DNA from 3 places in the Blastochloris viridis genome. Region 1 is predicted to be linked to each of the others. Evidence: predicted binding sites of a transcription regulator. Region 1 holds the regulator's gene; each other region holds the start of a gene.
The links. Region 1 encodes PhoB, which activates phosphate uptake and scavenging genes when phosphate is short. Its sites were predicted from a motif close to TGTCATNNANCTGTCAT; they were not measured.
Positions count from the first base shown of each region.

Region 2: BVIR_RS05260 (RNA degradosome polyphosphate kinase) is a predicted target of PhoB. The motif match lies at 6,168-6,184, and genes of this name have one in related genera.
Region 3: phnC (phosphonate ABC transporter ATP-binding protein) is a predicted target of PhoB. The motif match lies at 4,228-4,244, and genes of this name have one in related genera.

Region 1 covers NZ_CP012946.1:3,622,572-3,630,114, reverse strand. The annotation lists gene BVIR_RS15730 (efflux RND transporter periplasmic adaptor subunit) at 1-204, opposite strand, end outside; gene BVIR_RS15725 (FixH family protein) at 201-602, opposite strand; gene BVIR_RS15720 (hypothetical protein) at 696-1,115, opposite strand; gene phoB (phosphate regulon transcriptional regulator PhoB) at 1,372-2,073, opposite strand; gene phoU (phosphate signaling complex protein PhoU) at 2,106-2,825, opposite strand; gene pstB (phosphate ABC transporter ATP-binding protein PstB) at 2,843-3,661, opposite strand; gene pstA (phosphate ABC transporter permease PstA) at 3,708-5,534, opposite strand; gene pstC (phosphate ABC transporter permease subunit PstC) at 5,527-6,906, opposite strand; gene BVIR_RS15690 (PstS family phosphate ABC transporter substrate-binding protein) at 7,375-7,543, opposite strand, start outside.
Region 2 covers NZ_CP012946.1:1,173,795-1,181,337, forward strand. The annotation lists gene BVIR_RS05225 (hypothetical protein) at 203-691, shown strand; gene BVIR_RS05230 (glutathione S-transferase family protein) at 865-1,569, opposite strand; gene purN (phosphoribosylglycinamide formyltransferase) at 1,566-2,207, opposite strand; gene purM (phosphoribosylformylglycinamidine cyclo-ligase) at 2,210-3,286, opposite strand; gene BVIR_RS05245 (CDP-alcohol phosphatidyltransferase family protein) at 3,530-4,060, shown strand; gene BVIR_RS05250 (AI-2E family transporter) at 4,115-5,209, shown strand; gene BVIR_RS05255 (HdaA/DnaA family protein) at 5,219-5,902, shown strand; gene BVIR_RS05260 (RNA degradosome polyphosphate kinase) at 6,220-7,543, shown strand, end outside.
Region 3 covers NZ_CP012946.1:1,394,373-1,401,915, forward strand. The annotation lists gene BVIR_RS06175 (TonB-dependent receptor plug domain-containing protein) at 1-539, opposite strand, end outside; cobalamin riboswitch at 705-913, opposite strand; gene BVIR_RS06180 (DUF4112 domain-containing protein) at 998-1,423, opposite strand; gene BVIR_RS06185 (MBL fold metallo-hydrolase) at 1,604-2,611, opposite strand; gene BVIR_RS06190 (DUF1045 domain-containing protein) at 2,693-3,391, opposite strand; gene BVIR_RS06195 (DapH/DapD/GlmU-related protein) at 3,388-4,023, opposite strand; gene phnC (phosphonate ABC transporter ATP-binding protein) at 4,394-5,191, shown strand; gene phnD (phosphonate ABC transporter substrate-binding protein) at 5,225-6,133, shown strand; gene phnE (phosphonate ABC transporter, permease protein PhnE) at 6,251-7,132, shown strand; gene phnE (phosphonate ABC transporter, permease protein PhnE) at 7,132-7,543, shown strand, end outside.

The sequences.
Region 1 (7,543 bases):
CGGCAGATAGGCGCGGTGGTCGTCGGTGTGCTGCGGCGCGGCGGCGTAGCGCGGCTGGTCGGGGTGGCGCCAATACAGCACGGGCCCGCTCGCCGGCTGGGACGTGGCGGGCTGGGAGGGCGCCGCGCCGCGCTGACCGACAAGGTAGCCTCCCCCCGCCGCGGCGATCGCGGCGAGGGTGGCGACGACGATGGCCTGCCTCATGGCAGGGCCTTGACGATCAGCCGGCTCTGCAAGGTGCCGTCCTCGCCCTGCAGCTTGGCGGCGACCGAGAGCTGCCAGCGCCCGGCCATGGTGAGGTCGGTCCTGAAGCGGTAGACGCCTGGCTCGGTGGCCGGCAGCGGCTCCAGCGGCGCGGTCATCCCCGCCATGTTGTCCGGCGCCATGTCGAGCCGTTTGGAGAAGATCACGGCGTCCGGCACCGGCTTGCCGGTCGGCTTGTGCACCACGCGCAGCGCGACGATGGCCTCGCCGGTCTTGAGCTGAGGCTCGACCAGCTGGAACTCATAGTCCTTGATGTCGGCGCGGGCGGCGGTGGCGAACGAAACCGAGGCGAGCGCCAGGGCGAGCGCGGTGGCGCGCCCGAAATTTGAGGCGAACATGGAAATCTCCGAGATGTGAGGAAACGTCATCCGTGCCCGCGGCCGCTCGGCACGCGGGACGGCTCGCGGCCAAGTGGCCGCGCAACGCGTCGCTCAGGCTCGGGGAATCTTCGGCAGCGGCGAGGGGATGTGGCCGTCGCCGGCGCGCTCCAGCACAAGCCGCAGCACCGTGCCGGCGGTGACCGGCGCACCGATGCCGGCCGCGCCGGTCGGCAGCGCGGGCACGGTGACAATGCAGCACGCCATCAGCGGGCAGGCCGGCATTCGATGGCCCGCCGGCGGCGCGGCATTGCCGCCGCCGTCATCGCCCGCCATCGCCATCGCCGCACCGTGGCACGGCGCAGCGTCGGGTGCGGCAAGGTCGGCCGTGGCGAGGTCGGCGCTGGCGGCTGGCGTCAGGCTGTCAAGGCCGGTCGCGATCCGGCTTGCCGCCATCGGCGACGGCACCATCGCGCCCGCGATCAGCGCGATCGCGAGGCAAAACGTCAGGATCTGGTGCAGCCATCGCGCCATCGAGTTGCTTCTGCCACAGGCCGGCGCGGTCACGCCATTGGAGCGGTTCCGGATCAGCCTATACCAACGGCCCCGGATGCTGACGCATGGGGCCGTTGAAGTTCGCAGATTTTCGTTCCCGAAATCAATGATTTCACGAAAATCTGCGATCGGAACCAACGGCGGCGGCCGCCGGTATTACCGGAGCCGATTTGTCGCACCGAACCCGCCGCGGCTGCCAATCACGTCGTCGTCAGCGGCCCGGCGGTGGCGAAGGTCACGCGCTGCGGGCGAACAGCTCGTTGAAGGAATAGCCGGCGCCGCGCACGGTGCGGATCGGGTCGGGCTCGCGGCCGCGGTTGATCGACTTGCGCAGGCGGCCGACGTGGACGTCCACCGTGCGCTCGTCGATATAGACGTCGTGGCCCCACACCCCGTCGAGCAGCTGCTCGCGGGTGAAGACGCGGCCGGGCGACTGCATCAGGAATTCGAGCAGGCGGAACTCGGTCGGGCCCAGGTGGATCTCGCGGCCGGCGCGGTGGACGCGGCGGGTTTCGCGGTCGAGCTCGAGGTCGCCGAACCGGAGCAGCATGGCGACGTGCTCGGGCTTGGCGCGGCGCAGCAGCGCGCGGATGCGCGCGAGCAGTTCCGGCACCGAGAACGGCTTGGCGACATAATCGTCGGCTCCGGTGGCGAGCCCGCGCACCCGCTCCGATTCCTCGCCGCGGGCGGTCAGCATGATCACCGGCAGCCGCTGGGTTTCCGGCCGCGCCCGCAGGCGCCGGCACAGCTCGATGCCGGACAGGCCCGGCAGCATCCAGTCGAGCAACACCAGGTCGGGCAGGCGCTCGCGCAGCCGGGTCTCGGCCTCGTCGCCGCGGCCGACGGCGTCGACGTCGTAGCCCTCGGCTTCGAGGTTGTAGCGCAGGAGGAGGGTCAGGGGCTCCTCATCCTCGACGATGAGAATCTTGGTGCTCATCGCGCGCGGTCCGGTGGTGGTGTGTTCGAAGCTCACGAGTCTGCCGCCGCGTGCAAGGGGGAGATGGCAGTGGTGTCGATCTTCGGGCGCTCGCCCGGCAGCGCTTCACCGGTGACGAGGTAGTAGGCGGTCTCGGCGATGTTGGTGGCGTGGTCGCCGATGCGCTCGATGTTCTTGGCGCAGAACAACAGGTGGGTGCAGAAGGTGATGTTGCGCGGGTCTTCCATCATGTAGGTCAGAAGCTCGCGGAACAGCGAGGTGTAGAGGGCGTCGACCTCGTCGTCGCGCTTCCACACCTCCAGCGACAGCTCGACGCTGCGCTGGGCGTAGGCGTCCAGCACGTCCTTCAGCTGCGCCAGCACCAGGGTCGACAAATTGACGGCGCCGAACACCACCTTGAGCGGCGGGTATTCGCCGTTCATCGCCACCACGCGCTTGGCGATGTTCTTGGCGAGGTCGCCGATGCGCTCGATGTCGCTGGCGAGCCGCATCGCGGCGACAATCTCGCGCAGGTCCGAGGCCACCGGCTGACGCTTGGTGATGGTGAGCACCGCCTTGTCCTCGACCTCGCGCTGCAGCAGGTCGAGCCGGCGGTCGGCGACGATGGCGGTCTGGGCCAGGATGAGATCGCGCTTGAGCAGAGCCTGCATCGCCTCGCTCAGCATCTTTTCGGCGAGCCCGCCCATCTCGGCGATGCGCTGGCGCAGCTCGACCAGATCGGTGTCGTATGAGCGCACGGTATGTTCCGTCATGAATTCCTCCGCGCGGTTCAACCGAACCGGCCGGTGATGTAGTCGAGGGTGCGGCGGTCCTTGGGGTTGGTGAAGATGACGTCGGTATGGCCGTCCTCGACCAGCACGCCGAGATGGAAGAAGGCCGTCCGCTGCGACACCCGCGCCGCCTGCTGCATGGAGTGGGTGACGATGATGATGGTGTAGTTCTCGCGCAGCTCGTCGATCAATTCCTCGATCTTGGCGGTTGCGATCGGGTCGAGCGCCGAGCACGGCTCGTCCATCAAGATCACCTCCGGCGACACCGCGATGGCGCGGGCGATGCACAGGCGCTGCTGCTGGCCGCCGGACAGCCCGGTGCCGGGGTCGTCGAGCCGGTCCTTGACCTCCTCGAACAGCCCGGCCTTCTGCAGGCTGGAGATCACGACCTCCTCAAGGTCGGCCTTGCTGCGGGCGAGGCCGTGGATGCGCGGGCCGTAGGCGACGTTCTCGAACACCGATTTCGGGAACGGGTTGGGCTTTTGGAACACCATGCCGACCTGGGCGCGCAGCTGCACCACGTCGAGCGAGGAATCGTAGATGTCCTGGCCGTCGATGGTGATGTGGCCGGCGACGCGGCAGTTGGCGATGGTGTCGTTCATCCGGTTGATGCAGCGCAGGAAGGTCGATTTGCCGCAGCCGGACGGGCCGATGAAGGAGGTCACCGCGCGGGCGGCGATCTCGATCGACACCTCCTTCAGCGCTTGCTTGTCGCCGTAATAGACGTTCACGCCCTTGGCGACGACCTTGGCCGGGCGGTCGAGATGAGGCTGCGCCGTTCCGGAAGCGGCCGTTTCAAAGTTCGGCATCGTGGTCATCAATATACTCCGAAAGGATTCATGCTGCTGTCCGGCATGCCGCCTGTCACCAGCGGCGCTCGAAGCGCTTGCGCAGCACGATGGCGAAAGCGTTCATGCAGATCAGGAACGCCAGCAGCAGGATGATCGCGGCGGCGGTCTTCTGCTGGAAGGCGAGTTCGGGGAAGTCGGCCCACATGAAGATCTGGACCGGCAGCAAGGTGGCGGCGTCGGTGAAGCCCTTGGGCAGGTCGACCACGAACGCCACCATGCCGATCATCAGCAGCGGCGCGGTTTCGCCGAGGGCGTGAGCCATGCCGAGGATGGTGCCGGTCAGGATGCCCGGCATCGCCAGCGGCAGCACGTGGTGAAACACCGCCTGCTGGTGCGAGGCGCCGACCCCGAGCGCGGCCTCCTTGATCGAGGGCGGCACCGCGCGGATGGCGGCGCGCGAGGCGATGATGATGATCGGCAGCGTCATCAGCGCCAGCACCAGGCCGCCGACCAGCGGGGCCGAGCGCGGCATGTCGAAGAAGTTGAGAAACACCGCAAGGCCGAGCAGGCCATAGATGATCGAGGGCACCGCGGCGAGATTGTTGATGTTGACCTCGACCAGCTCGGTGAAGCGGTTTTTAGGCGCGAACTCCTCCAGGTACACCGCGGCGGCGACGCCGACCGGGAACGCCAGCCCCAGCGTGACCGCCAGCGTCAGGATGGAGCCGACGATCGCGACCCAGACGCCGGCCATCTCCGGCTCGCGGCTGGCGCCGCCGGTGAAGAACTCGCGCGAGATGCGCTGCTCGATCATGCCGCGTTCCTTGAGGAGTTCGAGGAACACGATCTCGCGGTCGCCGATGCGGCGGCTGGCCTCCGGCACCGCGAAGCGCATGATCTGCCATTCGCCGGGACCGGCGACGGCGTCCGAGGTCAGGGGCACGATCACCTGGCCCTCGGCCGTGGCGCTGGACAGCGCGGTGAGCTTGATCACGCCGCCATGGATGCGGACGAAATAGCTCGGGATCGAGCGCTCCAGCGCTTCGCGCTCGTCGGCGGCGGCGGCGCGGGCCTCCAGCGCCTCGGCACGGGTGCGCAGTTCGGCGGCGTCGTGGCGGGTGGAATCGAGCGCGCGGCTCTCGGTCTGGATGCGCGCCTCGTTGGCGGGCGAAGTCGGGCGGCTGCGCAGCTGGGCGATGTCGCGCTCCAGATGCACCACCACGCGCTCCTTGCCGGCGAGGTCGGCCCGCGCCCGATCGGCCGCCGCGCGCAGCTCGGCCTTCACCTCGGTCACCACCGCCTCGAAATTGTTGATGGTGGAGGACAGCTGCACCGTGCCGGTGGTGCCGGAGACGCCGATCTCGCCGAGGCCGGGCCGCGTCTCGACCGGGGTCATCAGGCCCTTGAAGAACATGTCGGCGACGTCGTCGACCGGCACGAACACCCGATGGCGGGTGCCGATCCAGTCCGGATTGTCCAGCACCTGCTGGCGCAGCAGCACCGGGGCGCCGGTCGACAGCACCGACTGCAGCGCGCGGCGGTCCGGCCGGCCGGTCACGCCCGGGAACTCGGCATAGAGCGCCTCGCGCACCAGCGCGTCGTAGTCGGCATTGCCGATCGCGCGCGGATCGCGGCTGCCGTCCGGGTCGATCTTGTCCTTGCGAAGATCGACCTCCAGCGCGGCGTAGTTCTGGAAGAACGCCGGCACGCCCTGCATGAAGATGGTGGCGAGGAACACCGCCAGGAAGGTGACGGCGAACAGGATCGCCGTCAGTCCGTAGGCCTTGAAGCGGGCCTCGGCGCGGTAGCGCTTCTTCAGGCGGGCCTTGGCAGCCGCGGTCTGGTGGACCTCGGGGGTGATGGTTGGAGTGCCCGTCCCGGGCAGCGCGACGTCACTCATATTGTTCCCGATAACGGTTGACCACGCGCAGCGCGATCATGTTGAGGACGAGGGTGATGAGGAACAAGGCGAGGCCGAGCGCGAACGCCGCCAGCGTCTTGGGACTGTCGAACTCCTGGTCGCCGGTCAGAAGCGTGCCGATCTGAACAGTGACGGTGGTGACCGCTTCCAGCGGGTTGAGCGTGAGGTTGGCGGCAAGGCCGGCGGCCATGATCACGATCATGGTCTCGCCGATGGCGCGGCTCACCGCCAGGATCAGCGAGGACACGATGCCCGGCAGCGCCGCCGGCAGCACCACCTTGCGGATGGTCTCCGACTTGGTCGCGCCCATCGCCAGCGAGCCGTCGCGCAGCGTCTGCGGCACCGCGTTGATGACGTCGTCTGACAGCGAGGACACGAACGGCACGATCATGATGCCCATCACCACGCCGGCGGCCAGCGCGCTTTCCGACGACACGTCGAGCGTGAGCTGGGTGCCGGCGTCGCGGATGGCGGGCGCCACCGTCAGCGCCGCGAAGAAGCCGTAGACCACGGTCGGAATGCCGGCCAGCACCTCCAGCACCGGCTTGCCGACGGCACGCACCGATTTGGAGGCGTAGTCGGACAGGTAGATCGCCGACAGAAGACCGATCGGCGCTGCCACCGCGATGGCGATCGCGGTGATCAGCAGGGTGCCGGCCAGCAGCGGCAGGAAGCCGAACGCCGCCTCGCCGCCGACCTGGTCGGCGCGGAACGCCATCTGCTGCGGCGTCCAGGACAGGCCGAACAGAAAGTCGATCGGCGAGACGTAGGTGAAGAAGCGCAGCGACTCCGCGATCAGCGAGAACACGATGCCGATGGTGATGAGAACGGCGAAGATGGCGCAGGCGACCAGGAACACCTTGACCGCGCCCTCGACCCGGTGGCGGGCGCGGAATGGCGGCGCGATCTTGCGCCAGCCATAGGCGAAGCCGACCGCCAGCACGATGGCGAGCAGCACCGCCAGCATCGCCGTGGAGCCGGCGTGGAGGCTGGCATAGCTCTGCGCCGCCTCCGCGCGCAGCGCGTCCTGGATGCCGGGGACGCCGCCCTCGACCATGGCGCGGACGTCGCGCCACATGCCCTCGAGCTGGGCCGGCCCCAGCCCGCCGATGCGGTCGGAGAACCGGTCGAAGATGATGATGCGTTCGATCCGCGGAACGATCAGCGTCCACAGCACGACCAGCATAAAGCCGGGCCCGGCGCAGACCAGCGCCAGCCAGCCGCCGTGATAGGTGGGCAGCGAATGGAGTTTCGAGAACTCGCCATTCACCACGCCGAGCGCTCGGTTGCGGCCGAGGACGATGCAGGCCAAGGCCAGCGCGAACACGCTCACGAACATCCAGAAGATCATCGACAAGTCCGCCGGGCTAGTGGATGAAACCGGGTGCCCAGTGCCGCGAGGCGTCCGGGCGTCCGGTGAATTTCACCCACAGACTCAAAAGCTTGTGGGCCGATTTGTCCCGACGTCTGCGAATTCAGCCGCCGGGATCGAACCACCAGAGCATCGGCCGGACCAATGCGGCCGGCCGGGTGCTCCAAGGTTGGGTTGTCGCGCTGTCGTCCGCAAAGCTGTTGCCACCGTTGCAGAACACGCTCTCGACCGGGTCTGCTCACCGCATCCGGCCAGCCGGCCCGCCCGTGTCGTACCAACGGCAGCGGCAGCCGGCCGTGGGTTCCGATCGCAGATTCGTCGGCGCCGTCAGGCGCCCCGCATCCGGCGCGGGGCCGGATGCGGCACGCGACAGGGGCCTGCGCTCGCGGATACGGTTTCCGGCCGATCAGGCCTTCGAACCGCGTGCTGACGCAAGCCCCGCTTTCGTCACAGGCCGGCGAGGCCGGTGCCGGCGCGGGCGGCCTTGGCGACGGCGTCGCGGTCCGCCTTCGGCAGCGGCACCAGGCCCTTCTTCTCCAGGTAGCCGTCTTCGCCGAACGCGGCCTCGGAGACGTACTCGTTGAGGAAGTCCTGCAGCCCCGGGATCACGCCGAGG
Region 2 (7,543 bases), 1.3 Mb from region 1:
GGGCCTTTCATACGTCTCCGGCCGAGCACGCCGGAGGCCCGTATTCCCCTCGCCGAAACTCCCGTTTCCGAACTGGGATTTTCGGCGAAATCGCGTCCGGGGTCACGCAGTGATGGCCTGGACCCCGTATCAAGGCACCGCATGACACGGTAGCCCGAAACTTGGCGCGCGCGCCAGCGGCTGATTTTCAATGGACGGCCCCATGATTTCCCTCGGATCGGTTTCTGGCGCGGCGCGGCTCGTCCGCGTCGTCCTCGTCGCATTCTGTCTTCAGCCGGCGCTGGCGCTGGCCGGCGGCGCGCCGCCCGAGGACGGTGCCTTCCAGCGGCCGGGCGTGCCGCCATCCGGCCCGAGGGGGCTGCCGCAGGGCGCGGTGCAGCCGCCGGCGGGACAGGCGACCCAGCAGCGGCAGCAGGGCTCGGTGTTCGCGCTGCCGCCGCCGCCCGAAGGCGGGGTGAAGAATGCCGAGCAGGCCCGGCTGCGGCTGCAGGACATCTGCATGTACCGCACCGCCGAGGCCGAGAATCCGACCGCGGACAATGGGCCGCGTTGCGCCTGCTACGGCAGGACGCTGGCCAAGTCGTTCAACCCGGATGAACTCGCTGCGTTCGCCGCCGCCGACGAGGTGCCCGAGGGCGCCCGCGACCGCGCCGATGCGGTGTGGCTCGGCTGCAAGGGCAAGCGCGACTGACACGGTTTCCGGCCCGTCGCGGCGGAACCGGCAGAAACCACCTCGCCGAAAAGCCCTGATCAGACAGTGGTATTTGGCAGGAAGGCCGACGAAACGCCGGCCCGATCGGCCGGACTTCGTTTGACCGGCACTGCTTGGCGCGGATCCGGCGGCCGGCCGATGCCGCCGCCGGATCAGCTGCGGTCGGCGAAATACTGCGCCATCACCCGGTCGCGATACGCCACCAGGTTGGGGTGGCGCTCGATGGCGTCGCGGGTCGGCGAGTCGAACACCGGGCACAGGATGGCGATCAGCATGCCGGCGACGGCGGCGTCTGCGCCACACGGCTTCTCGCCCATCAGGAACGGCTTGTCGCCGAGGATGGCGGCAACCGAGTCCACCGCTCGCCCGGTCAGTTCGGCGACCTCGGCGCGGGAGTGGCGGCCGAAGCCCTGGCCCTTCAGCACGCTGCGGATCTTGCGTTTGATGACAAAAATTGCCAGCTGGCGCAGCGGCGGCGGGATGCGCTTGAAGAAGGTCTTGGGGCCGTTGGTGAAATTGGCGTCGTCCATCCAGCGGTCGTGGACCAGTGCCCAATAGAGCTGGTCCTCGATCATCTTCTCCACCGCCCAGGCGATGCCGCGCGCGTTGGCATCGAGCCCGTGGTCGAAATCGACGCCGTACGTCTTCTCGATGTGGAAGCGGATGAAGGTGGAGTCCGGCACGCGGGCGCCGTCGTCGTCGATATAGGGCAGCTTGCCCTTGGGCGCCTTGTGCATGCCCGAGGTGTCGATGCGGTAGGGCAGCCCGGCGAATTTCAGCAGCAGCTCGGCCTTGAGCACGAACGGGCTGGGATCGGGCAGGCCGAAGGCGGGGCCGAAACCGTACAGCGTGATCATGGCGACTCCGTCGAGCGGGCGGGGACCACGAGCGCCTGCGCCGGGCCGGCGCAGGCGGGCTTGAGGCCGCGGGCAAGCCGGGCCAGCGCCGCCGGGTAGATGACGTGCTCCTGCGCCAGCACCCGCGCGCTCAGCGTGTCGGAGGTGTCGTCCGGCAGCACCGGCACCGCCGCCTGCGCCAGGATCGGCCCGGCATCGACCTCCGGCACCACCAGATGCACGGTGCAGCCGTGGATCTTCACCCCGGCGTCAAGCGCTCGCTCGTGGGTGTCGAGGCCGGGGAAGGCCGGCAGCAAGGCGGGGTGGATGTTGAGCATCCGCCCGCTCCAGCGCGCGACCAGCCACGGCGTCAGCACCCGCATGAAGCCGGCGAGGCACACCAGCTCGACGCCGGCGGCCTCAAGCTCGGCGTGCAGCGCGGCCTCGAACGCGGCGCGGTCTTTGCCGAAAGGCCGGCTCTCGACCACCTTGGTGGCGACGCCGGCGGCCGCGGCGAGGGCGAGTCCGCCGGCGTCGGCCTTGTTCGACACCACCAGAGCGATCTCGGCCGGGAAGTCGGGCGCCTTCGCCGCCGCGATCAGCGCCGCCATGTTGCTGCCGCGGCCGGAAATCAGCACCGCGGTTCTGACCCGCGCCATGGTCAGGCCAGATCCAGCCGGCCGGTGTAGGCGACGCGCGGGCCGTCCGGCGCGACCGTCACCACCTCGCCGAGGGTGTGGACGCTCTCGCCCGCCGCGGTGAGGGCGTTGCGCACTTGGTCGGCGTCGGCGGCGGCGGCGATGACGACCATGCCGATGCCGCAGTTGAAGGTGCGCAGCATCTCGGCCTCTTTGACGCCGCCGGCCGCGGCCAGCCATTTGAACACCGGCAGCACCGGAACGGCGGAAAGGTCGATGCGGACGCCGAGGCCGCCCGGCAGCGAGCGCGGGATATTCTCGGTGAAGCCGCCGCCGGTGATGTGGGCCATCGCCTTGACGGCGGCGGTGTCGCCGATCGCCTGCAGCAGGCTCTTGACGTAGATGCGGGTCGGGACCAGCAGCGCCCGGCCGATCGGCTCGGCCGGGGCGAACGGCGCGGGCTGATCCCAGCCGAAGCCGGCGTCGGTGACGATGCGCCGCACCAGCGAATAGCCGTTGGAATGAACGCCCGAGGCGGCGAGGCCGAGCACGACGTCGCCGGCCGCAACGTCGCCGCGCGGCAACAGCTGGCCGCGCTCGGCGGCGCCGACCGCAAAGCCGGCGAGGTCGAAGTCGCCGCCGGAATAGACGCCGGGCATCTCGGCGGTCTCACCGCCGATCAGGGCGCAGCCGGCGATGCGGCAGCCCTCGGCGATGCCGCCGACGATGTCGGCGCCGCGCACCGGGTCGAGCCGCCCGGTGGCGAAATAATCGAGGAAGAACAGTGGCTCGGCGCCCTGGACCACCAGGTCGTTGACGCACATGGCGACGAGGTCGATGCCGATGGTCGCGAGCTGGCCGGTCTCGGCGGCGATCTTGACCTTGGTGCCGACGCCGTCGGTGGTCGAAACCAGGATGGGGTCGGTGAAGCCGGCGGCCTTGAGGTCGAAGGCCGCGCCGAACCCGCCGATCTCGGCGTCGGCGCCGCGGCGGCGGGTCGCCCGCACCTTGGGCTTGATCAGCTGCACCAGCCGGTTGCCGGCATCGATGTCGACGCCTGCCTCGGCATAGGTCAGGCCGCTTGCGCTGTCGCGTCTCAGGCTCATGTCGTTCTCCCGGCCTTGGGGGTTAAGGCCAAACGTGGCGCCGTGCAATGGCGCAAGGCCGGGCCGACGGCCGGCCGGCTTGCCGAAACGCCGCAGGCGTTCTCAGGGGCCGCAGGCGTGTCCGAGCCGCTGCACCCTTTCCAAACGTTGGTGTGACGGCTATCAAACCGTTGATGAATCCGGCCATCGACCTAACATCCGGATCGTCGCTGTCATCAGCCGAACCGGGGGACGGGCGTGAGCATCCCCAATTTCATTACCCTCGGCCGCCTTCTGCTGGTTCCAGCGGTGGTGTGGGCGATCTCCGACCACCAGATGATGCTGGCGTTCGTGCTGTTCGTCATCGCCGGCGTGTCGGATGCGGTCGACGGCTTCCTCGCCAAGCGGTTCGGTATGGCCACCGAGCTTGGCGCCTATCTCGACCCGCTGGCCGACAAGGCGCTGCTGGTCAGCATCTACCTGACACTGGCGCTGCTCGGCCAAATTCCGGCCTGGATCACCATCCTGGTGGTGTTCCGCGACATCATGATCGTCGGCGCGATCATGCTGTCGGGCGTGCTGGAGAAGCCGGTCACCATCCGGCCGCTGCGGGTGTCCAAGCTCAACACCACCGCCCAGATCGTGTTCGCGGCGCTGGTGCTGGGCTCGCTCGGGTTCGGCCTGACGCTCGGCTCGGTGGTGACCTTGGCGATGTATACCACCGCCGCCTTGACGATCGTCTCGGCCGCTGCCTATCTCCGGGAATGGATGCGCCATATGGCGAGTTGACGGACCGATGCGGTGAGGCCGGCGCACGCTGGCAGGCGAGGGGCTGAGCGGCCAATGACGCTCCAGAAGCAGGTTCTGTTCTGGCTTGGCGCGCTTGTCGCCGTCATCCTGCTGGTCTGGCTGCTGCGCGGCATGCTGCTGCCGTTCGTCGCCGGCATGGCGCTGGCCTATTTCCTCGATCCGGTCGCCGACCGCCTGGAGCGGGTGGGGCTGGGGCGGCTGTTGTCGACGCTGCTGATCGTCGGGGTGTTCCTGCTCACCTTCGTGCTGGTGGTCATCCTGGTCGGGCCGCTGCTCACCAGCCAGCTCACCGCCTTCATCGAGCGCCTGCCCGCCCTGATGATGTCGCTGCAACAGCTGTTCACCGACCAGAACCGCGAGTGGCTGGCGCCGATCCTCGGCGACCGCCTGCCCGACATCCAGAAGTCGCTGTCGGAACTGGCGACCCAGGGCGCGCTGTGGCTGGTCGCCTCGCTGCGCGGGTTGTGGTCGGGCGGCGCCGCGCTGGTTTCGGTGGTGTCGCTGGTGGTGGTGACGCCGATCGTCGCATTCTACCTGCTTTATGACTGGGGGCGGATGATCCGCGCCATCGATAGCTGGCTGCCGGTGAAGTATCGCGACACCATCCGCGAGCTCGCCAACGAAATGGACCAGGCGATCGCCGGCTTCGTGCGCGGGCAGGCCGGCGTCTGCCTCAGCCTCGCGCTCTACTACGCCGTCGCACTGATCGCGGTCGGCCTGAACTTCGGCCTCCTGATCGGCTCGATGGCGGGCGTGCTGTCGTTCATCCCCTATGTCGGCTCGCTCACCGGCCTGCTCACCGCCACCGGGGTGGCGATCGTGCAGTTCTGGCCGGACTGGCACCTGATCTTAGTGGTGGTGGCGGTGTTCGCGGTCGGCCAGATCCTGGAGGGCTATATCCTGGCGCCCAAGCTGGTCGGCCGGAGCGTCGGCCTGCACCCGGTCTGGCTGATGTTCGCGCTGTTCGCGTTCGGCTATCTGTTCGGCTTCGTCGGCCTGTTGCTGGCGGTGCCGCTGGCCGCCGCCATCGGGGTGCTGACGCGGTTCGCGCTCAGGCGCTATCTGGCCAGCCCGTTCTACACCGGCCTGTCGCGCACGGTCGATGCCAGCGACGGCACGGACGCCTGATCCCAAGCCATGCCCGCGATGATGCCGCACCAGCTCGTGCTCGATTTCGGCCAGCCGCCGAGCCTCGCCCGCGAGGATTTCGTCGCCGCGCCCTGCAACGCCGCCGCGCTGGCGGTGGTCGAGCGCTGGCCGGACTGGCCGGACCGCGCGGTGGTGGTGGTCGGGCCGGAGGGCACCGGCAAGAGCCATCTCGCCGCGATTTGGGCCGCCCGCGCCGCGGCGAAGCGGGTGCTGGCCGAGGCGCTGCACGAGGCCGACCTTGCCGACCTTCTGGCCTCCGGCGCGCTGGTGGTGGAGGATCTCGACCCCGCCGGGGTGACCGAGACGGTGCTGTTCCACCTGCTCAACCTGGTGCGTGAGCAGCGGGCGTGGCTGCTGATCACGGCGCGGGAGGCGCCGGCCGCCGGGTTCGGCCTGCCGGACCTGGTGTCGCGGCTGCGGGCGCTGCCGGTGGCGGCGATCGCCCCGGCCGACGACGACCTGCTGCAGGCGATGGCGTTCAAGCTGTTCGCCGACCGCGGCGTCGACGCCGATCCCGCCATGGTCAAGTATCTGGTAACGCGCATCGAGCGCTCGGCGGCGGCGCTGGCCCGCACGGTGGCCGACCTCGATTCCGCGGCGCTAGCGTTGCGGCGGCCGGTGACGCGGGCGCTGGCGGCGCAGCTGCTGCCGCAGGTTTCGCTCGAGCGCTGACCCCGACGGGCCATCGTCCGGCGCGGTCGGCCGCCGGGTTGATACGGACGTCGGCAGATCGCCTGCAGCTCCGTATTGTGGCCGCGGCCGGGCCGACCCGCGGGCCGAAAATCTCCTTTCCGAACAAGGGTTTTCGGCCAAATCGTATCTGGCACCGCGACGCGATCCTCGGCAAACCGCGTCATGTGGTTCCGGCAGAATGGGCGCTGCGGCATCGCGAAGCGGGCAGGCCGCCCCCATATTACGGCCGACGCTTTCGCGAATTTGTCATCGCTCGGTAATACTGAACGCTCCGAACCCCGCTCTGGAGAAGCCACATGGCCAAGAACGCCCGCGCCCGTGCCCCCGCCGTCGAGACGCAGCCCGAGGTGGCGACGGCGAGCGTCCAGCCGGCGGCGGAGCCGCAGCCCGAGGCGGAGACGCCGCTGTCGGAGCGGCCGGAGCGCTTCATCAACCGCGAACTGTCGTGGCTTGACTTCAATTGCCGCGTGCTGGCCGAGAGCGAGAACGCCCAGCACCCGATCCTGGAGCGGCTGCGCTTCCTGTCGATCTCGGCCAACAATCTCGACGAGTTCTTCATGGTGCGCGTCGCCGGCCTCAAGGGCCAGGAGCGGGCCGGCATCACCGACAACAGCCCGGACGGGCTGACGCTGCGCGAGCAGCTCGACCGCATCGGCCTTGAGGTCGCCCGGCTGTCGGCCGAGCAGCAGCAGCGCTGGCGCGAGCTTCGGCAGGAGCTGCGCCAGGTCGGCGTCAACCTGGTCGAGAGCGACGGCGTGACCAAAGCCGAGCGCGGCTGGCTGGAGGACTATTTCCTCCGCCACGTCTTTCCGGTGCTGACGCCGCTGGCGATCGACCCGGCGCACCCGTTCCCGTTCATCCCCAATCTCGGCTTCTCGCTGGCGCTGCAGCTGGGCGCCCCGGATGGCTCGCGGCCGCTGACCGCGCTGATCCGCGCCCCCAACAAGATCGACCGCTTCATCAAGATGCCCGATTTCGGCGACGTCGGCTCCACCCGCTTCATCGCGCTGGAGACGGTGATGGGCATGTTCATCGGCCGGCTGTTCCCGGGCTACGTGGTCAACGGCCAGGGCGCGTTCCGGGTGATCCGCGACAGCGACCTCGAAGTGGAGGAGGAGGCCGAGGACCTCGTCCGCCTGTTTGAAACCGCGCTCAAGCAGCGCCGCCGCGGTTCCGTGATCCGGCTGGAGATGGAGGCCTCGACCCCCAAGGCGCTGCGCAGCTTCATCCAGCGCGCGCTCGGCGTCGAGGACGGCGAGACCTTCCTGGTCGACGGCGCGCTCGCCATCACCGACCTGTCGCAGATCGTGGCGCTGGACAAGCCGGCGCTGAAGTTCCCGCCGTTCAACCCGCGCTTTCCCGAGCGCATCCGCGACCATGGCGGTGATTGCTTCGCCGCCATCCGCAAGAAGGACCTGATCGTCCACCATCCGTATGAGTCGTTCGACGTGGTGGTGCAGTTCCTCAACCAGGCCGCCGCCGACCCCAACGTGGTGGCGATCAAGCAGACGCTCTACCGCACCTCCGCCAACAGCCCGATCGTCAAGGCGCTGGCGGAGGCAGCGGAGGCCGGCAAGTCGGTCACCGCGCTGGTCGAGCTCAAGGCGCGCTTCGACGAGG
Region 3 (7,543 bases), 1.5 Mb from region 1:
TTGCGGGTGCCGATCTCGGCGCGCGTGGTGAGTTCCGGCTTGGCCAGGCCGCGGCCGCTCTTGGTGATCACCGAAATCACGCCGGCCTGGGCGTCGGCGCCCCACACGCCGGACTGCGGGCCGCGCAGCACCTCGATGCGCTCGATGTCGTCGACCAGGAAGCCGGCGAAGTCGAAGCTGTTGTTGTCGACGCCGTTCACCTTCACGCCGTCGATCATCACCATGAGGTGGGTCGGCTTCATGCCGCGCATGCGCACCTCGGTGAGGCCGCCGCGCGGGCCGGTGGTGCCGACGGCGACGCCGGCGACCTGCCGCAGCGCGTCGGGCACCGTGGTGATGCCGTTGGCACGCAGTTCGTCGCCTCGAATCACCGTCACCGCCGACCCGACCTTGGAGGCTTCCACCGGCACTTGGCTGGCGGTGACCACGAGTTCGGGCAGATCGTTGTCAGATTGCGCCAGCGCCGGCAGTGCGACGAGCGGGATCAACGAGGTCGTAAGCAGAAAGCTATGCAAAGCCGAGCGGGCGGACGCCGCCATGACGCATCTCCGGGAGCCAGAAGATCGACAGGAATCGCGGCGGCCCAGGCTTTCGCCCAGCGCTGGCATCGTTCAAAGCTCAAGGCGTGGCGCATGGCCGACCCTCCGCGACAGTTCCACTGTCACCGAGCGGAGAGACCGCCCCGGCCGCGCGCCCCGCACGCCGGAAGGTGACTCGCACAGGTCGGTCTCCTGGCTCGCGGGTCATCGCCTGCCGCCGCCTTCCCAGAGCTGGACCTCCAGTGGCGTATCGACGGTTGGCTCACCGCTCACAGTTGCGGGGGCAGCCTCGGATTCGTCCAGCCGCTCCGCGGCCGTCCTCACCGTGTTCCCTGGGCCGGATGCACCGGCCCACCTGCACAGGGCCAATTCGCAGTTTCGTTAAGGTGTTGTCAAGGCTTGGCCACGGTTCTGCCACCGTTATGCCCGGCCGCGGCCATGGCGGGCCGGCGCGGCGGCTACAGCCGGGTGGCGGTGCCGTCGATGGTGCGCCGGCGGGCCTTGCGCTCCAGGTGGCGCTGCAGCAGCGCCATGTTGCGCTTGTTGGCGCGGAACAGCACATCGGCCGCGTCGCCAAGTACGGGCACTGCGCCGAGCGCGAAATCCAGCATCACGTTGCCGGCCATGCGGGCGACCAGATGGTTCGGCGCGCCAAGCTGACGGGCCTCGTAGACCAGATAGGAGCCGAGCGCCGCCGAGATGGCGTCGCCGATGCCGGGAACGAGGCCGATCATGGCGTCCAGCCCGAGCCGAACCTTGGTGCCGGGCACCTCGAACGCGCTGTCGAGCAATTGTGCCAGCACCGACAGCCGCTGCAGCGCAGCCCGCTCATAGGGATCGGCGGGGTCGAAGGTGTCGGTCCAATGCAGGTGGGTCGTGCTCATGGCGTCCAGATGGGATGCCGATGACGGGACGCAAGCCGGCCTGGCGGCAGATCAGCGATGCCGCCCGGCACCATGTTTCCGCATGGGAAGTTTCCGCTAGGTCTTGGCGCGATCCACCGAAACAGCTTCGGCCAAATCGGTGTCCGGAAACGGCGAAACGCCCCGGCCTTGATGGCGGGATCACACCTGTGCCGACCACTGCACCGGCACGAAGCGGTAGCCGGAGCCCTCGCGCAGGATGTGGCCGTTGGCCGGGAACGGGAAATGGAACCCGGCGACGCGCACCCGCTCGGCCGCGGCACGGTCGAGCAGCTTGCGGCGCGTCATTCGCGCAGTGTCCCAATCCATGTCGAACACCGCCGCCCATCCGGGATGGCGCACGAACAGCGCCGGATGGTTGGCGGTGTCGGACAGCACCAGCAGTTCCTCGCGCCCGGAGGACAGCAGGAAAGCGGTGTGGCCGGGGGTATGGCCGGGGGCGTCGATGGCGGAGATGCCACCGGCAATCTCCTGGCCCCACTCGAACCGCCTTACCCGCTCGCCGATGTCGCCGAACACGCGGCGGGCATTGCGGAAATTGCCCTCCAGCGGCTTGGGGGCGCGGCTCATCATGCCGTCGTCCATCCAGTAGGCCCACTCGGGCTGCGGCACCAGCACCTCGGCCTTGGCAAAGGCGAGCGCGCCGTCCCCGGTCTTGAGGCCGTTGATGTGATCGCCGTGGAAATGGCTGATCACCACGGTCTGGATCGAATCCGGCGCGACGCCGGCTGCCGCCAGATTGGCGGCGAGCTGGCCGCTGGTGGGGCCCAACCGGCCGCCGGTGCCAGTGTCGATCAGGATGCGCTGGCTGCCGGTGTCGACCAGCAGCGCGGTGAAGGTGAGCGGGACGGCGTCGGTCGGCAGGAAAGCCTCGGCCAGCGCCCGCGTCACCTCGTCCAGCGCGGCGTTGGGTACGAACGAGGCGTCGAGCGGACGAAGGGAGAAGCCATCGTGCAGCGCGGTGACGGTGAGGCTGCCCACCTTGTAGCGGTAGAAGCCGGGTGCCTGCGATAGCGGCTCCGGCGTGACGAGGGTGGTTCCCTCGCGTGCGGCTCCAGCCTGGCCTTGTGCCTTGGTCGCGGCGAGACTGCCGGCGGCAGCGAGGGTGAGCGATCCAGTCAGCGCGGCGCGGCGATCGATCTTCGTCATCGCATCCAACCTCATGATCCCGGCGATCGAACCGGACCAAACGCCGCTGCCGCGTTTCAGGTTCCAACCGCCGGCGGCGGGTCACGCGTTCCGCAACGGCCACGACGACAGGATGCGGAATCGTGCGTCGGGGGCGGATTGTACGAATAGCGCAAGGGTGGAGATCTCGACCGGCCCCTCGCCGCAGGCGGCACCGTGGGCGCTCGCGAGAGCGAGGCACGCTGCCTCGGCGGCTTTGGGCGCCAGGCGGCCGGTCAGCGTCATGTGGAAGCGGAACTCCTCGAACACGAACGGATAGCCCCAGCGGTCGAGATAGCCGAGTTGGCGTGGCGACAGCCGCTCCGGCGCGCGCCGGGCGCGATCCTCCGGCGTCAGCGCGGCGCGGAAGCGGTCGAACGTGCGCACGCAGTCGCCGGCGAGGGCGCCGAGCGCTTCGCTCGGCTCGGCCGGTGTCAGCGCCACGAAGCCGGCGATGACGCGCGTCTCAAGGCGCACCTCGGGAATGGCGCGCGGCGCGGCGGCGAAGGTCGCCGCCGCCTCGAGCAGGTCGTCGATGCTCGTGCCTTCAGCCAGCGCGAACGGCGCCTTCAGCGTGGCATGGAAGCCGTAGCGGCGCGGCTCGGCGGTCGCCTCGGCCCAGCCCGCGGCGAGTGCGGAGGTCGGCGGTTGCGGCGGAAAAGCCGCAGCGGCTTCGGCGTCCCAGCCGATGGTGGTGCAGCCGAACGACCACAAGGCGCGGTCGTGGAGCGGGGCGAAATAAAGCGCGTAACGTGTGGTCATTCGGCCGGGATGTAAGCAGCGGCTTCGTATTTGTCGAGGAACGCTTCGGCGCTCAGTGCGCGGAAATCGGGCAGGGCGGCGTGGAGGCGGGCGTGATCCCACTCCCACCATCCGAGCGCCACCAGTCGCTCGGCGAGGGTCTCGGAGAACCGCCGGCGCAGCGGCCGCGCCGGGTTGCCGACCACAATGGTGTAGGGGGCGACGTCCTTGGTGACCACGCAACCGGCCGCCACCACAGCGCCGGTGCCGACGGTCCGGCCCGGCAGCACGATGGCACCGTGGCCGATCCAGACGTCGTGGCCGATGGTGACCGGAAAGCCGCGCCGCCACTCGAAGAAGGACGCCTCGTCGTCTTCGCCGGCGAAATACCTCGAGGCGCGGTAGGTGAAATGCGACTGGGTCGCCCGCGTCATCGGGTGGTTGCCGGGGTTGATCCGCACCATCGCGGCGATGGAGCAGAACTTGCCGACGGTGGTGTAGGCGACCTCGCCGTCGTTGACGATGTAGGAATAGTCGCCGAGCGTGCTCTCGAGCAATTTGGTGCGGGCGCCGACTGCGGTGTAGTGGCCGAGCCGGCAGTCGCGGATCTGTGCGGTCGGGTCGACCTGCGGGGTGTCGGACGGGCGCGTCATCGGAGGTCTCGCCTCTGGAGGGCCGTCGGCTCGCCGGGCATGCCGCCGTCGCGGCGGCGCTCGGCGAACGGCGTGCAGGACCGCGCGGCGACTGCCCGGATCCCGATCAGATGCCTGCCACGGTCGTGTGACCGACCGACGACAATGGGCTGGTCGGCTGCCGACAAAGCTTCGCCTCGCCGGGCGTTGCCCACGCCGTTGCGCCGTCATCGCGCTGTCGTGCCGACTGGCTAGGACTCGGTGAAGAAACGGCCTCGGTCAGCGGCCGGCCTGATCGCCTCAGGCCGGACTGGCCGGTTGCCGCAAGGTTGCGCCGATATTCGCCTGCCCGTTCGCCGGCGTTCGGATGGCGCCTCCCGCGGAGGATGATGTGCTGGTTCTGGACGGGGTGTCCAAACGGTTTGGCGACAAGTTCGCCGTTGCCGACGTGTCGCTGGAGATTTCGACCGGCGGCTTCATCGGCATCATCGGACGGTCGGGCGCCGGCAAGTCGACGCTGCTGCGCATGATCAACCGCCTCGCCGAGCCGAGCGCCGGGCGTATCCTGGCCGATGGCAACGACGTGACGCGGCTGTCCGGGCGCCGGCTTTATCGCTGGCGCGCCGACTGCGCGATGATCTTCCAGCAGTTCAATCTGGTGGGCCGGCTCGACGTGCTCACCAACGTGCTGCTGGGGCGGCTGCAGCGCACGCCGAACTGGCGCTCGATGCTCAAGCTGTGGACGCACGAGGAGAAGGCAATCGCGCTGTCCGCACTCGACCAGTTCGACATCGCTCAGATTGCGGCGCAGCGCGCCGACAGCCTGTCCGGCGGCCAGCAGCAGCGTGTCGCCATCGCCCGCGCGCTGGTGCAGGAGCCGCGCATCATTCTCGCCGACGAGCCGATCGCCTCGCTCGACCCACGTAACACCAAAACGGTGATGGATGCGCTTTTGCGCATCAACAAGCACTACGGCATCACCGTGTTGTGCAACCTCCATTCGCTCGACGTCGCCCGCTGCTATTGCGACCGCCTGGTCGGCATGGCGGGCGGGCGGGTGGTGTTCGACGGCTCGCCCGAATGCCTGACCGACCACGTTGCCCGCGACCTCTATGGCCTCGAAGCCGACGAGGTGATGGATGCCGAGCTTCCCGCCGACGTGCCGGCGGGGCTGGCTGTTCCCGCGTAAAGACCCGGTTCCGCCCCCCTCAAGGAGACCACGATGTTGAACCGACGCTCGCTCATTCTTGCCGGCGCCGCGCTTGCCGTCAGCGCCAACGCTGCGCTTGCGCAGGATTGGAAGGCGAAATACCCCGAACTCGTCTTCGCGTTGATCCCGGAAGAGAACGCCTCCGGCGTCTCCAACCGCTGGACGCCGTTCGCCGAGTATCTGTCGAAGGAGCTCGGCACCAAGGTGACGCTGCGCCTCGCTAACGACTATGCCGCGATCATCGAAGGCCAGCGCGCCGGCAACATCCACATCGCGTATTATGGCCCGGCCTCTTATGCCCGCGCCGCGATGACCGGCGTCAAGACCGAGCCGTTCGCCATCGAGGTCAACCAGGACGGCACCAAGGGCTATCACTCGGTGTTCTACGTCCGCAAGGATTCGCCCTACCAGAAGATCGACGATCTGAAGGGAAAAAACCTCGGTCTGGTCGACCCCAACTCGACCTCCGGCAACAACGTGCCGCGCTTTGCCCTCGACAAGATGGGCATCGATCCCGACAAGTTCTTCGACAAGGTCGTCTACACCGGCAGCCACGAAAACGCGGTCATCGCGTTGCAGCAGGGCACGGTGGATGCCGCCGCCAACTGGTGGAACGACGCCAACGAGTCCAGCCTGCGCCGCATGGAGCGCAAAGGCATGGCGAAGTATGACGACTATCGCATCATCTTCACCTCCGACCTGATCGTGAATTCGCCGTTCGCCTACCTCACCGATCTGCCGGCGGACCTGAAGGCCAAGATCCGTGACGCCTTCTTCAAATACGCTGCCGACAAGGACGCTTTCGACAAGATCTACGAGGGCAAGCGCCAGCCCTGGCAGCCGATCGATCACTCGGCGTATCTGCCGATCGTCGAACTGAACAAGTTCGTCGACGAACTGCGCAAGCAGAAGCGGTCCTGACCCCTGGTCCGCTCTCCGCCGCGGCGGCCCGGCTGGTCCGGGCCGCCGTTGACGTGTGTTTCCGGGATCGCGACGCGGTCATCGGCAACCTGATGATGCGCTTGCCGCGTGTAGGTCATGGCCCCATCGATCCACCGCCAGGGCGATGCCCGGCTCGCCCTGATGATGGGTGGCTATGACGCCGCGGTCGCGGCCAAGCGCCGGCAGACGACGCTTGGCGCCACCGTACTGATCGTTGCCGTGGTCGTTGCCGCCCTGGTCGGTGAAGTCGACGTCGGCAAGTTCGTCGTGAATCTCCACCGTTTCGGCGATTACATCGTCCGTCTCGCCCACCTCGAGGGTGGCGCCGGCGTGCTGTCCGATGTCGGCGAGTGGTTCTGGGGCTGGCGGCGCTGGTTGGTCATGCTCGGCGAGACGCTGCTGATCGCCTATATGGGCACGTTGATGGGCGCGCTCGGCGGCTTTGCGCTGTGCTTCTTTGCCGCGCGCAATCTCACCGGCCGCGCGTGGGTGCGCTTTGCCACCAAGCGCTTCTTCGAGGTCTGCCGCACCGTTCCGGAAATGGTGTTCGCGCTGATCTTCGTCATCGCGTTCGGGCTCGGCCCGCTTGCGGGCGTGCTGGCTTTGGCGGTGCATTCCACCGGCGCGCTCGGCAAGCTGTTCTGCGAGGTGGTCGAGAACATCGACCTGAAGCCGGTCGACGGCGTCAAGGCCAATGGCGGCTCGTGGGTGGAAGCGGTGCGCTTCGCCGTCGTGCCGCAGGTGCTGTCGAACTTCGCCAGCTATGCGCTACTGCGGTTCGAGGTCAACGTCCGCAGCGCCGCGGTGATGGGCTTCGTCGGCGCCGGCGGCATCGGCCAGGACCTGATCGAAGCGATCCGCAAGTTCTATTACTCCGACGTCAGTGCGCTGTTGGTGCTGATCGTCGGTACGGTGATGGTGATCGATCTTTGCACCGAGCGACTTCGCCATGCACTGCTCGGGCTTAGGCGGGCGTGATGGCGGAACGACCCAAGCTCGTGGCCGATACGGCGGCGTTCGCCAGGCGCCACCCCGACCAGTTCCGGTGGGTGACGCGCGGCCGCGTCGTCGCGCTGTGCGTAACGGCTGCAATGATCGCGCTGTTTGCGCTCGGCATCGCGGTGCTGGAGTTCGACGCCCGTCGCTTTGCCCTTGGCCTGCTCAAGCTCGGCGAGTTCGTGGTGTTCATGGTGCCGCCCTCGACCGGGGATTGGGCGACGTTCGTGCTCTACCTCAAAGCGCTGGCGGAGACGGTGGCGATCGCGCTGCTCGGCACGCTGCTGGCGACGGTGCCTGCTATCGTGATGGGGTTCGTGGCGGCGAAGACGGTGGTGGGGCAGGTCGTGATCCACTTCCTGTCGCGGCGGATACTCGACACCGTGCGCGGCG